2 regions of the Pseudoalteromonas sp. Hal040 genome follow, and region 1 is predicted to be linked to the other one. Evidence: predicted binding sites of a transcription regulator. Region 1 holds the regulator's gene; the other holds the start of a gene.

What was found. The regulator MetJ, encoded in region 1, represses methionine synthesis genes. The targets are predictions, from matches to a motif close to TAGACGTCTAGACGTCTA.
Region 2: the regulator MetJ is predicted to act here: its motif matches at 5,351-5,368, upstream of metK (methionine adenosyltransferase).

What each region holds. Positions count from the first base shown of each region.
Region 1 covers NZ_JARLUU010000001.1:285,367-292,245, forward strand. The annotation lists partial or broken gene priA (primosomal protein N') at 1-991, opposite strand, end outside; gene rpmE (50S ribosomal protein L31) at 1,226-1,441, shown strand; gene P4S60_RS01295 (malic enzyme-like NAD(P)-binding protein) at 2,128-3,369, shown strand; gene metJ (met regulon transcriptional regulator MetJ) at 3,470-3,790, opposite strand; partial or broken gene metB (cystathionine gamma-synthase) at 4,015-5,275, shown strand; gene metL (bifunctional aspartate kinase/homoserine dehydrogenase II) at 5,281-6,879, shown strand, end outside.
Region 2 covers NZ_JARLUU010000001.1:614,303-621,181, forward strand. The annotation lists gene P4S60_RS02805 (winged helix-turn-helix transcriptional regulator) at 48-530, shown strand; gene P4S60_RS02810 (TIGR04211 family SH3 domain-containing protein) at 579-1,178, opposite strand; gene P4S60_RS02815 (CYTH and CHAD domain-containing protein) at 1,392-2,912, shown strand; gene P4S60_RS02820 (START domain-containing protein) at 2,950-3,570, shown strand; gene P4S60_RS02825 (diacylglycerol kinase) at 3,641-4,045, shown strand; gene metK (methionine adenosyltransferase) at 4,098-5,249, opposite strand; gene tkt (transketolase) at 5,516-6,879, shown strand, end outside.

The DNA of each region.
Region 1 (6,879 bases):
AATGTGTCTTGCTGCTTAAATGAGCTGTCGTGCTCTTCATCAACAATGATCATACCAAGTGATAAAAAAGGTAAGAAAATACTCGAACGTGTGCCGATCACTATGGCACAGCTGCCTTTTTCACAGAATCGCCAAGTTTGTAAGCGTTCGTTATCTGTTAGAGCTGAATGCCACAGCATAATGGGGGTATCGGGAAAGCGGCGACGAAAACGGTTGACCGTTTGTGGCGTTAAGCCAATTTCAGGCACTAATACTAAGGCTTGTTGGCCTTTTTTAAGCACTTCTTCAAGGCATTGTAAGTAAACTTCGGTTTTACCACTGCCGGTGACACCTTCAAGTAAAAAGCTAGTAAATCCGCTGGCTTGATTAATGCTGGTACAAGCAACAGCTTGCTCTTTATTAAGGACGGGTTTGTCACCCACCGTTGGCGCGCGCTGCTGCCACTGATTATCATGCTCGATAAACTGGGTGATTAGTTCTTTATCGAGCAGGCTATCGATGGTTTTTTTGTAAATCCAAGTGCTTTTAATTCGGTAACCGATGACTTGCCCGATTCGGCTAACTGCTTTAATAAACTTAACTGAGTTTTTGCTTTTAGTGACGGAAGTTTTGCCCCTTTATCAGTTAATTCAACCATATTAATGCTGGTTTTATCTGGGCATTCGCCTTGTCTTAATGCAGCCGGAAGCGCTGTATGAATGGTCTCGCCCAATGGATAACAGTAGTAACGAGCAGTAAATTTCAGTAGTGCTAAATGCTGAGTCGATAAAACAGGGGTCTCGTCGATGATATCAATAATCGGCTTTATTTTGTCAGCAGGTACATCTGTTGATGTTTTTAATGCCAGGACCACCGCTACCTTTTTTTGACTACCAAATGGCACTCGAACGCGCATGCCAGGCTTTAACTCAGGGCTATGCAGCAGCTGTTCAACTTTATAATCGAAGGTACGCTGTAAAGGGACTTTTATCGCAACTTCTACAAAGTGCATAACAACTCAACTGAAACAAAGATAGGAAGATAATGTACTAAAATTACAGTTAAAAACCTACCAACAAATTACTGAACAACAAGTCATTTGATTAATTTTTTAGCGAAAGATGCATTTAAAGCTTGTCGCAAGGTCACATGAGCTATAAAATACGCGGCCTATTAATTGTATTAACTGCGTATGGTGCCAGACTTCGGGTTTGGAGAGCGATACGGCCTTAACTAGAGGTTCCCTATGAAAGAAGGTATTCACCCTAAGTACGAAGCTATCACTGCAACTTGTTCATGTGGTAACAAATTCGAAACTAGCTCAACTCTTTGTAAAGACATCCACTTAGACGTATGTTCTGAGTGTCACCCGTTTTACACTGGTAAGCAAAAGATTTTAGACACTGGCGGCCGTGTTGATCGTTTCAACAAGCGCTTCGGTGCACTTAGCAGCAAGAAGTAATTTCTGCTGTTTTGTTAAAAGAAGCACCTTAGGGTGCTTTTTTTATGCCTAAAATTCTTAATTCCGCCACTTACTTATCATCTTCAATTATGTATCTTGCATAACTATTTCTCAGTGTTATGCCCATTATGTTGCTAATTTTGCAGACAAAGTGCCATCCCTTGGCTATATTCTTTTTTGTATAAATGAGTATACCAATCCGCAATAATACTTAATCATTTTGAGGGATTAAACCTGTCGCTACCTGCGTTAAAAATTTCTGATTTAGAACACAACTAAATAACGAAATTTTTGCCTTGCTATCAACAAGGTTTCATTGCCTCAAAATAGACTACTTAATTAAGCGTATTGGTATCTAAAAGCTATTAGAAATAATAAATTCAAATAACTTTGTGATTAAATGCTGTGAACTTCGTTGAAATGGCTATTCCGGGCTAATTTCGGCTAATTGCAGTGTACGTGCGTATAAAATACAAAAACACGTGCTTAAAAGGTCATAAATAGGTGAATTTTTATGTCTGATTAATCGCAACTATGTGCAGAAATTGTTGGGAAATCCTTTAAAATTAAGCGATATAGCATATAACAGGATAGACCTGATAATACTTGGAATTTTTATACATTACAGGTATCGTACTGATGCAAGCTCTCTCACTTATTAACTTTTTGCAGGATACTATCGCGTTATGTCAGATTTTCGTGAACAAGCATTACATTACCACGCTCACCCCGTTCCAGGTAAAATTAGTGTTGAACTAACCAAGCCAGCCGAAACGGTTAACGATCTCGCTTTAGCTTATAGCCCTGGTGTGGCTGAACCAGTCCGTGAAATTGCTGCTGATCCAGCAAATGCCTATAAATACACAGGCAAAGGCAACATGGTTGCGGTTATTTCAAACGGTACCGCAATTCTAGGTTTAGGTAACTTAGGCCCGCTTGCATCAAAACCTGTAATGGAAGGTAAGGCGTTACTATTCAAACGTTTTGCTGGCCTTGACTCAATTGATATTGAAGTTAAACACCGCACAACAGAAGATTTCATTAATACGGTTGCAAATATCGCTGATACGTTTGGTGGTATCAACCTAGAAGATATTAAAGCACCTGAGTGTTTTGAAATCGAAAAAGCACTTATTGAACGCTGTAGTATCCCAGTTTTCCACGATGACCAACACGGTACAGCGATTGTTACTGCGGCTGGTATGCTTAATGCCCTTGAAGTTCAAGGTAAAGATATCGAAGATGCCATCATCGTGTGTTTAGGTGCTGGTGCTGCAGCCGTTGCCTGTATGGAACTACTTATTAAGTGTGGCGCACTGCGTGAGCATATCTATATGCTTGACCGTAAAGGTGTGATCCATACTCGTCGTGATGACTTAAATGAGTACAAGCAATTATTTGCTAACAACACTGATAAACGTACGTTGCAAGACGTTATTGCTGATGCCGATGTGTTTGTAGGTGTATCAGGTCCTAACCTATTAACTGCAGATGATCTCAAGCTGATGGCAGACAAGCCTGTGGTGTTTGCGTGTTCAAACCCAGATCCTGAGATTGCGCCAGAAGTTGCACACAGTGCACGCAATGATTTAATTATGGCAACAGGTCGTTCAGACTTCCCTAACCAAGTGAACAACGTGCTTTGTTTCCCGTTTATTTTCCGTGGTGCCCTTGATGTGCGAGCAAAGGCAATTAATGATGAAATGAAAATTGCTGCAGTTCACGCAATTCGTGGCATCGCGAAAGAGCCTGTACCAAGTGAAGTATTAAAAGCAGCTGGCGTTGAGTCGCTTGAGTTTGGTGCCGAGTACATCATTCCTAAGCCAATGGACCCGCGTTTATTACCACGTATTGCACGTGCTGTTGCTGAAGCTGCAGTAGAGTCGGGCGTGGCGCAAATCGACATGCCTGAAGATTACATGCGTTAAATTTAATTAGCTATTAAGTATAATGTTCAATAAAAAACTCAGCCAAGGCTGAGTTTTTTTATATCTGCGATTATCGGCGGTGATCCGATGGCCGAAATACTTATTCTGAATCAAGTACTGGGATATCTAACCCCATTTCTTGCATAATTCTTTTAACTTCTTCAGGCACCTTTTCAGGGTTGTCTTTACGAAGGTCGTCATCGTTTGGTAATGGTTGACCTGTAAAAGCATGTAAGAAAGCTTCACACAATAACTCACTGTTCGTCGCATGACGTAGGTTATTGATCTGGCGGCGTGTACGCTCGTCAGTTAATACTTTTAATACGTTAAGTGGGATCGATACGGTAATCTTTTTTACTTGTTCTGATTTTTTACCGTGTTCTGCATATGGGTGAATGTATTCACCGTTCCATTTAGCCATAAGTTGTTTCGTTGCCTCGGTTGTCAGTGATTTACGCCTTATTCACAGCGCAAGATGCGGAAATTCTATCTCTTTAAAAAAGATAGTCAAATACTAGTTATTTAGCCATCTAGTGGTGTAAATGTATAAACTTCTATGTGTGAGCCATAAATGCTTTGACTTCTCATATTTGATCATCTAACCTTTTAGACGTCTAAACATCCAATTTAAGAATAGGTGATGAAATGAGCGAAAAAAATAAAGCGACGATTGCTGTTCGTCACGGCATCGAAGCCGATAAACATCATGGTGCGGTTGTGCCACCTTTATACTTATCAACCACCTATTCATTTGCTGACTTTGATACTAAGCGCCAATATGACTATGGCCGCGACTGGTAACCCAAATCGCGACATTTTAGCTGAAACCTTAGCTGAGCTTGAAGGTGGCGCAAAAGGCATTATCACTGCTACTGGTATGTCAGCAGTACACTTAGCGACCCAATTATTAAACAGTGACGATACCTTAGTGATCCCACATGACTGTTATGGCGGTAGCTATCGTTTATTCACCTCGCTTGAAAAACGTGGTCTATTAAAACTAAGAGTATTGGATTTAACGAATACAGATAATCACCAAGAAATTTTGGCGATTAAACCTAAGCTGATTTGGATTGAAACGCCAAGTAACCCAATTTTGCGTTTAACAGACATTAAAGCAATCACTAGCATCGCTAAGCAGTGCGGTGCTTTGGTTGCGGCTGATAACACCTTCTTATCACCTGCATTACAAAACCCAATTGAGTTTGGTGTTGATATTGTTGTGCACTCAACCACGAAATACATCAATGGTCACTCTGATGTAGTTGGCGGTGCGGTGATTGCTGCAACGCAAGAGCTAGGTGATGAGTTGGCTTGGTGGGCAAATAACATTGGTATTACCGGTGCGCCATTTGACAGTTACTTAACGCTTCGTGGTTTACGTACTTTAAATGTGCGTTTAAAGCAGCACCAAGAAAATGCCTTTGCTATTGCTGAGTATTTAGAAAACTCTCCTTATGTAAGCCAAGTTTATTACCCAGGTCTTGTTTCTCACCCGCAGCATGAGCTTGCTAAAGCACAGCAACGCGGTTTTGGTGGTATGGTGAGCTTTGATATTAAAGGCGACATTAACGATGCAGCAGCGTTTTTAACTAGTCTTAAAGATTTTAGCCTTGCTGAGTCACTAGGTGGGGTAGAAAGTTTGATTTGTCACCCTGCAACAATGACACACGCAGGTATGGAGCCTAAAGCGCGTCTTGAAGCCGGTGTAGGCGATACGCTGATCCGTATTTCTGTAGGTATTGAAGACGTAAAAGATCTCATTGCAGATTTAGACCGTGTATTCAATTTAGTTAAGCCTGGTCAAGGCCAACAAGTTACAAAAGCGGCTGTAGAGCAAACACAGCAAGATACACAGCAAAACGCGTCATTCAAATTAACGCCAGCACATACGGCATTGTGGTAGAAGAAATGGTAAATATTGTTCATAAATTTGGTGGCTCAAGCTTAAGCTCAGCAGATCGTTATCATGCGGTAGCGAACATTGTTTTAGCGAATACAGAGCAGGGCGATTGCATCGTTGTGTCGGCATCGGGTAAAACAACCGATACCCTAGTGAAGCTATGGCAAAGTTACCAGCAGCAAGATAGCCAAGCTGTTAGCGATATTCTACTGCTTATTGATAACAACCAACGCGCTTTAATTGAGCAGCTACTCACAGGCCAGAATAAACAACAGGCGTTAGCACAGCTAAAAGATGAGCTTGCTGTTTTAAATGAATTAATTAGTCAGCAACAGTTACTTGAAGCCCCTTTACTTGCACATGGTGAAGTGTGGTCAGCACGTTTGTTAGCCGCTTACTTAAATCAGTTAGGTGTCGCCGCGCAAGATGTTGATGCAAGGCAGCTATTTACTTTAAATGATGGCCAGCTTTTACATCAAAAAAATCAGCAGCAATGCACAAGTGCAATAAGTAAATCGCATATCAACGTAGTAACGGGCTTTATTGCCGCAGATTGCCAAGGTAATACGGTTACTTTAGGCCGTAATGGCAGTGATTATAGCGCCACGTTACTGGCCAGTTATACTTTTGCCAAGCAAGTGTCTATCTGGACAGACACGCAAGGTGTATTCAGCACAGATCCTCGTAAAGTTAAAAATGCTGTTAAATACGCCAAGGTATGCCGTGAGCAAGCTAACCTATTAGCGCGTTTGGGCAATCCAGTATTGCATGCAAAAACCTTGTCACCGCTAAAAGACACAGAGATCAAGCTTGTGGTTAGAAGTAGCTTTGATTGCGATGCAACGCCAACCGAAGTAGTTAAAGAAGGCTACAGTAAAGCGAAACGTTTTATTACGACCTTAGATAACATCGATTTATTAAGGGTTGATAAACTAAGTGGTGGTGAAGTTGGTGAACTAAGCCAGTTAATTCAACACAGCCTGCATCACTTTGTTAAAGAGGGCGATACCTACTTATTGGTGCCTGGTCAAAGTACTCATCAGGTTGTGAGCCATTTAGCGGGCCGTGCAAATATTGTTGAGTCTAATTTAAGTGGTTGTGCAGTGGTTGCACCTACTGCTGATGTTAGTGTTCTTGCAGAGCAAGCAACAGCGCTTTTAAAAGAGCAAAGCATTCATCCACGTTTTGTACAGCAAGACGATAACTATGTGTTGATCTTAAATGATCAGGCAATTGATAGTGACGTTTTAACTTTATTACATGACAAGTTGGTAAACAAAGGCCAAGAGCTGGCCATTATAGTTGCTGGCCTTGGTAATGTAGGCGAAGTGTTCTTAGCGCAACTACAAGCTCAGTTTGCTCGTTTATCTGCTCAGTACAAGGTAAAAGTGGTTGCTCTTCTTCGTTCACAGCAAATGCTTTTTAGTGCTAGCGGTTTAAATACCGAAACATGGCAAGAGCAGTGGCATAACGAAGCGCAAAGCTACGACAAGGCAGAATTATTAGCACGTATCAATGAACTTGATTATGAGCACAAAGTGGTGATTGATATCACTGCCAGTGAGGCGTTCAGTCAGTTATACCCTGACTTTGTTGAACTTAACTGT
Region 2 (6,879 bases), 330 kb from region 1:
GATAATTTACAGGGCATACCGTTAACTTAGCCGCATAAAATTCTGTTATGACCAGTCCGAATAGATTACGCATGTTAGATCGCATCGATTTAGCAATTTTAGACGCTCTGCAAAAAAATGGCAGAATATCGAACGTAAACCTCGCAAAACAGGTAAACCTGAGCCCAAGCCCGTGTCTCGATCGCGTAAAACGTTTAGAACAAGAAGGCTATATCGAAGGCTATTACGCAAAGCTTAGCGAAGCAAAACTTAACCAGAGCTTGTTAGCACATGTGCAGGTATCGTTAGTGACTTCGAATACATCGGTATTTAAAGTGTTTCGCGAATATATTTTAAATATTCCTCAAGTTGTTGAATGCGACATGGTGGCTGGTGGCTATGACTACTTATTAAAAGTACGAGTCTCAGATATGGATGAATATCGCCAAGTATTGGGTGATTTAGTGGATATTCCGGGGGTGGGGACGCACCACACCTATATGGTGATCGAAAAAATTAAACAAGATACCGGATTAAGATTCGATATATAGATACAAAAAAAGCACCAACAGGTGCTTTTTTAATGACTATTTAGTGGCTTATGCCCAGCCGTCGTAACGTTTACGACGAGATAACACCACCGTTAAGATAATACCTAACAGTAAGCCGATAAATGCAATTGCACCGCCATAAGTAAGTAGCTGGCGTTTCTCTTTTGCACTTGCTGCTTGCTTAGCGTTACGCTCAGATTCAATGGTATTTTTAAGCGTTTCGATTTGCTCACTCAGGGCTACGTTTTGCTCTGTTAGTGATTTGTTCTGCTCTTGAAGCTGCGGCAGTTCAATTTCAGCCTGACGAAGTTGCTCTTGCATTACCGTCATGTCGTTATTCAATGCCTGAAATTGTTGCTGGATACCGGCGTTTTCAGTGATGAATTTTGATTCAACCCAACCTTCACGATCTTTATCGTCACGAATTTTAAAGTAGCCATTATCTTCACCTGATAACAACACAATTTGAGTACCCGCATCAACTGAACCCAAAATGCGGTAGTTTTTGCTCGGACCTGAATGCATAAAGGTGTACAGGTTATCGACTATGTAGGCGGTGTTTTGGCTGTCGCTGCTTGGCGCTTCTTCTGCGTAGCTAATAAAAGAGGTGGCCGCAAGGAGCAACCCAAAAATACACTGTTTTAACATCAATCTGCCTTGTTAATGTGATCTTGCCTAGAAGTGGCTAAATTTATAATTTCTTTATGTATAGAGATAGTAGGGATTTCAACTATTAATAGCAAGGCTGATATTGTAATCCATGCGTGAGCTTAGTCGCAAAAATCAGGAAAAAATTTGCATTAAGTAGCTGCTTTGTTTATTTTGATCACTTATTTATTTTAAATGTACTCCGCAAAACGAATGGATACTGAGATAGAACTGAAGTTTTTGGTGTCAGATGCCGTTGTTCCACTGATCCCCGCATTAATTACTCAATTTGCAAAAACCGTTACCAACAAACCGTCGCGCAGCTTACAAAATGCTTATTACGATACGCCAAGCCGAGAATTACGTGCTTTAGATATTGGCTTACGTACTCGCTGTTGTGACAACCAGTGTGAGCAAACGATTAAGCTTGCTGGCGAAGTCGTTGGTGGCTTACATCAACGCCCAGAATACAACTTACCACTAACAGGTAACCGCCCAGATTTACTCGCATTTGATGCTGTTATTTGGCCTCATGGTATGCAAGTGGGTGCTATTGCAGAGAATTTATACCCAATTTTTAGCACTAACTTTATTCGCCGCACTTGGTTAATTGAAACTAATAACGGTGCAAAAATTGAAGTGGTGTTAGACAAAGGTGAAGTTGCGGCATCGGGTCAGGTTGAGCCAATTTCTGAACTTGAAATCGAACTAATCGAAGGTAGCCGTAGTGAGTTGTTTGCACTGGCCGATAAATTGGTTAGTGAAAGCCAAGTTCGCTTAGGGCTTTATTCTAAAGCAGCACGGGGCTATCGCCTTGCGGATGACAAGCCATTAAAAGCAAGTAAATCAATTGGTTTTGTGCCGCTAAAAAGCGATGCCACACAAGAGCAAGCGCTGGTAGAGAGTATCAACTACGCGATTCGCTTTGTGCAAAAACATGAAGCGTGTTACTTCATTAAACCTAGTCTAAAAACCCTTAAGCGTGTCACAGATGGTATTCGTTTAATTCGCCATACGTTTTGGCTGTTTGATGACATTGTCAGTAAAGACGACACCGACTCATTGCGCACAGAGTTAAAGTGGTTATTGAGCGAGTTAGCGTGGGTTGAAAACGCAATTCAACTAAAAACCTATACATCAAAGCGTCACGCATACTATAAAAAAATCAACAGTGCGCCTGAGCTCACGCAAGTTATTAATGACTTAAAAGAGTTACAGCCAAGCATTGATGATATCGAAACTCTGTTCCATAGCACCCGATATAACCGCTTACTATTGCAATTAACAACGTGGTTAATTGAAAAGCAATGGCGTAAATCATGGGGGCAAGCTGAATTTCAGGCAGCAGAAAAACCGGTTGCCGATATTGCTAAGCGTTTATTTGCCAAAGATTGGCACGACATGCATGAGCTTATCCCTGAGCAGCAAGTATTTACCGATAAAGACTATTTATCACTGCGCACTCGCTTAGAAAACTCATTACTCAGTGGCAACTGTTTAGGTGCTTTGTTCGATAAAGAAGACAGAAATGAGTTTCGTATGCCTTGGGTCGATATCTCCCACGGTATTTACGAGTTAAGTACGCTTGAGTATCTAAAGCAGTTATGCGCAGGGCAAGACGACTTAGAGCTAGCAAAAATTCAAGCATGGCTCGATCAAAAGTCAGAGTTTTTAGTCAGTGCAATGGAGCAAAGCCGTCACGCTTCATTTAATACTGATCCCTATTGGCTGTAAGTAAATGCGCTTTTGCCTATGGATGGGGTTAGCTTGGTTGAGCATATCAGCCTGGGCTAACCCTATTGAATGGCAAACCTACAAACAGCAAGACGACATCACCGTAAGCTATAAAAAGCATGAAACCGGTATTATTGAAATTAATGCTTCTGTGCTGGTGAAAAATGCCAAAGCCAGTGACTTTATGGCATTGCTCAGTGATACTGACAATGCTGCTAACTGGCTTGAAAATGTCAAAAGCGTAACCTTAATCGAGCGCTTAAGCCCCTCAGAAACCCTTGTTTATACTCATTTTAATTCACCTTGGCCGGTGTCAGACCGTGACTTGGTGAGTTATTCTTGTTATCACGCTTTAGATGAGCACAAAACCGAGTTACAAATCAAAAGTCAGCCTTATGCAAAAGCCGAAGTTGCAGGGCTTGTACGCATCAAAGATCTCACCGCTTATTGGCGCTTAGAACAGCAACAAAGTAACTTGTTAGTAAGCCATCAAGCCTATGCTGATCCAAGCGGTTCGATTCCGCATTGGTTAAGTAACAAAGTGTCGTTAAAAAGTGTTTATAAAACGCTACAAGCACTGAGAGAACAATTAACCAATAATCAGTTTTCTAGAGCGAATACACGCAGCATTCCCGGCACGTGTCAGCCGTTAAATTAGCTTCATCATCGGGTGACATCGCTTAGATTTACACATATCATCGCTGTAATTGCGATTTTGAAGGGTTACCATGAAAGAGCCAAAAATTCCCCTAGTTAATAAGCCAAATGGCATGGGCTTTGGGCGTATTTTAAAAGCAACAAAATGTTCTATTAAAGGTTTTAAAGCGGCATTTAAAGAAGAGTCTGCATTTCGTTCTGAAATTTATCTAGGCGTGTGTTTATTACCCTTATCTGTCGTACTTGCGCAGTCATTAAATCATTGGCTAGTACTGTTTATTCCTTATTTATTATTGTTAATTGTCGAGTTACTTAACTCGTCGATAGAAGCGCTGACTGACCGAGTAGGGATTGAGTACCATGTGCTATCGGGTCGTGCTAAAGATATGGCCTCTGCGGCAGTAACATTGTCACTGCTTATTCTTGCTTTGGTATGGGGTGTGGCTGTTTACGAAAAAATAGTAACCTACCTTTAAATCAGACATAAAAAAAGCGCCGAAAGGCGCTTTTTTCATTTTATCTAACCTATTACAGGCCAGCAGCTGCGCGAAGTGCGTCTGCTTTGTCTGTACGCTCCCAAGGGAACTCATCACGACCGAAGTGACCGTAAGCCGCAGTCGGTTGATAGATAGGACGCTCAAGATCAAGCATTTGGATTAAGCCGTAAGGGCGTAGGTCGAAGTGCTCACGTACTAATTCGATTAGACGTGCTTCTTCTAATTTACCAGTACCAAATGTCTCGATGCTGATAGATGTTGGCTCTGCAACACCGATAGCGTAAGAAACTTGTAGCTCACACTTGTCAGCAAGGCCAGCAGCAACCACGTTTTTAGCAACGTAACGTGCAGCGTATGCAGCTGAGCGGTCAACTTTTGATGGATCTTTACCAGAGAAAGCACCACCACCGTGACGAGCCATACCGCCGTATGTATCAACGATGATTTTACGACCCGTAAGACCACAGTCACCCATAGGACCACCGATTACGAAACGGCCAGTTGGGTTGATGAAGAACTTAGTTGCGCTAGAGATAAGCTCAGCTGGAAGAACTGGCTTAATGATCGTTTCCATTACCGCTTCAACTAAGTCGTTTTGTGAGATTGAATCACAGTGTTGAGTTGAAAGAACAACTGCATCAATACCAACAGGCTTACCGTTTTCGTAAGCAAATGTTACTTGAGATTTAGCATCTGGGCGTAACCAGTTAAGCTCACCGCTCTTACGAACTTCAGCTTGACGCTGAACTAGACGGTGTGAATAAGTGATTGGTGCAGGCATTAAAACATCAGTTTCGTTACATGCATAACCGAACATTAAACCTTGGTCACCAGCGCCTTGGTCTTCTGGACGAGCACGGTCAACACCTTGGTTGATGTCTGGAGATTGTTTACCGATAGTGTTTAGGATTGCACAAGAGTCAGCATCGAAACCCATATCTGAGTGTGTGTAACCGATTTCACGTACTGTTTTACGTGTGATTTCTTCGATATCAACCCAAGCGCTAGTAGTGATTTCACCACCAACCATAACCATACCAGTCTTAACGTAAGTCTCACATGCAACACGGGCATGAGAATCTTGCTCTAAGATAGCATCTAGAACCGCGTCAGAGATTTGGTCCGCGATTTTATCCGGATGACCTTCAGAAACAGATTCAGAAGTAAATAAATGTTTTGCCATTGTATTTCTGCTCACAAATATTGCGCTTCACAAACGTCGGTAATAGCGCTAAAAAATTAAGGGGCGTATTTTATCTAAAACAAATATGTTTGCATAGTAATTTTACGCCTAGACGTCCATTTAAAATTACTAATAACGTATTGTTCTTAATAAACGCCCATAATTGGTGCATTTAATGCGGATTTTTAATTGCACTGTACCCTTACAATAAGTAAGAATGGGGCTTCATAAACAACCAGCGCAAATACATAAAGGTAGGAGAATTCATGCCATCACGCAAAGAACTTGCAAATGCTATTCGCGTCTTATCAATGGACGCAGTACAACAGGCCAAATCTGGTCACCCTGGGGCCCCTATGGGCATGGCAGATATCGCAGAAGTACTATGGCGCGATTATCTAAAGCATAATCCAACAAATCCAGAGTGGGCAGACCGAGATCGATTTATTCTTTCTAACGGCCACGGTTCAATGCTGATCTATTCTCTACTGCACTTAAGTGGCTATGACTTACCACTAGAGGAAATTAAAAACTTCCGTCAAATGCACTCAAAAACACCGGGTCACCCAGAATATGGTTATGCACCGGGTATTGAGACTACTACGGGCCCATTAGGTCAAGGGATCACAAATGCTGTGGGCATGGCAATTGCCGAAAAAGCGCTTGCTGCACAGTTTAACCGTGAAGGTCACGATATTGTTGACCACTTCACGTATGCATTCATGGGCGATGGCTGTTTAATGGAAGGTATTTCACATGAAGCCTGTTCATTAGCGGGTACATTAGGCCTAGGTAAACTAGTTGCGTTTTGGGATGACAACGGCATCTCAATTGATGGTGAAGTAGAAGGTTGGTTCAGCGATGACACGCCAGCGCGCTTTAAAGCATACGGCTGGCACGTAGTAAGCGATGTAGATGGTCATAACCCAGATGCAATTCGCGCCGCTATCGAAGAAGCTCGCAGCATCACCGATAAGCCATCATTAATCTGTTGTAAAACAATCATTGGTTACGGTTCACCTAATAAATCAGGTAGCCATGACTGTCACGGTGCACCACTAGGTGAAGACGAAATCAAAGCATCTCGTGAGTTCCTAGGTTGGACTGGCGAAGCATTTGAAATCCCTGCTGATATCTACAGCGAGTGGGATGGCAAAGAAAAAGGTAAGCAACTAGAAGCTAGCTGGGACGAAAAGTTTGCCGCTTACGCAAGTGCATACCCTGAACTTGCTGCTGAGTTTACTCGCCGTACCAATGGTGAGTTACCAGCTGATTGGGCTGAAAAGTCACAAGCTTACATCGAAGAGCTACAAGCAAACCCAGCAAACCCTGCAACACGTAAAGCATCACAAAATGCATTAAATGCGTTTGGTCCGTTACTACCAGAATTCATGGGTGGCTCTGCTGACCTTGCTGGTTCTAACTTAACGCTTTGGGATGGTTCAAAAGGCTTAGAAGCAAACGACGCAAGCGGCAACTACATTTTCTACGGTGTACGTGAATTTGGTATGTCAGCGATTATGAATGGTATTGCACTACATAAAGGCTTTATTCCTTACGGTGCTACATTCTTAATGTTTATGGAATACGCACGTAACGCAGTACGTATGGCGGCATTAATGAAGCAGCC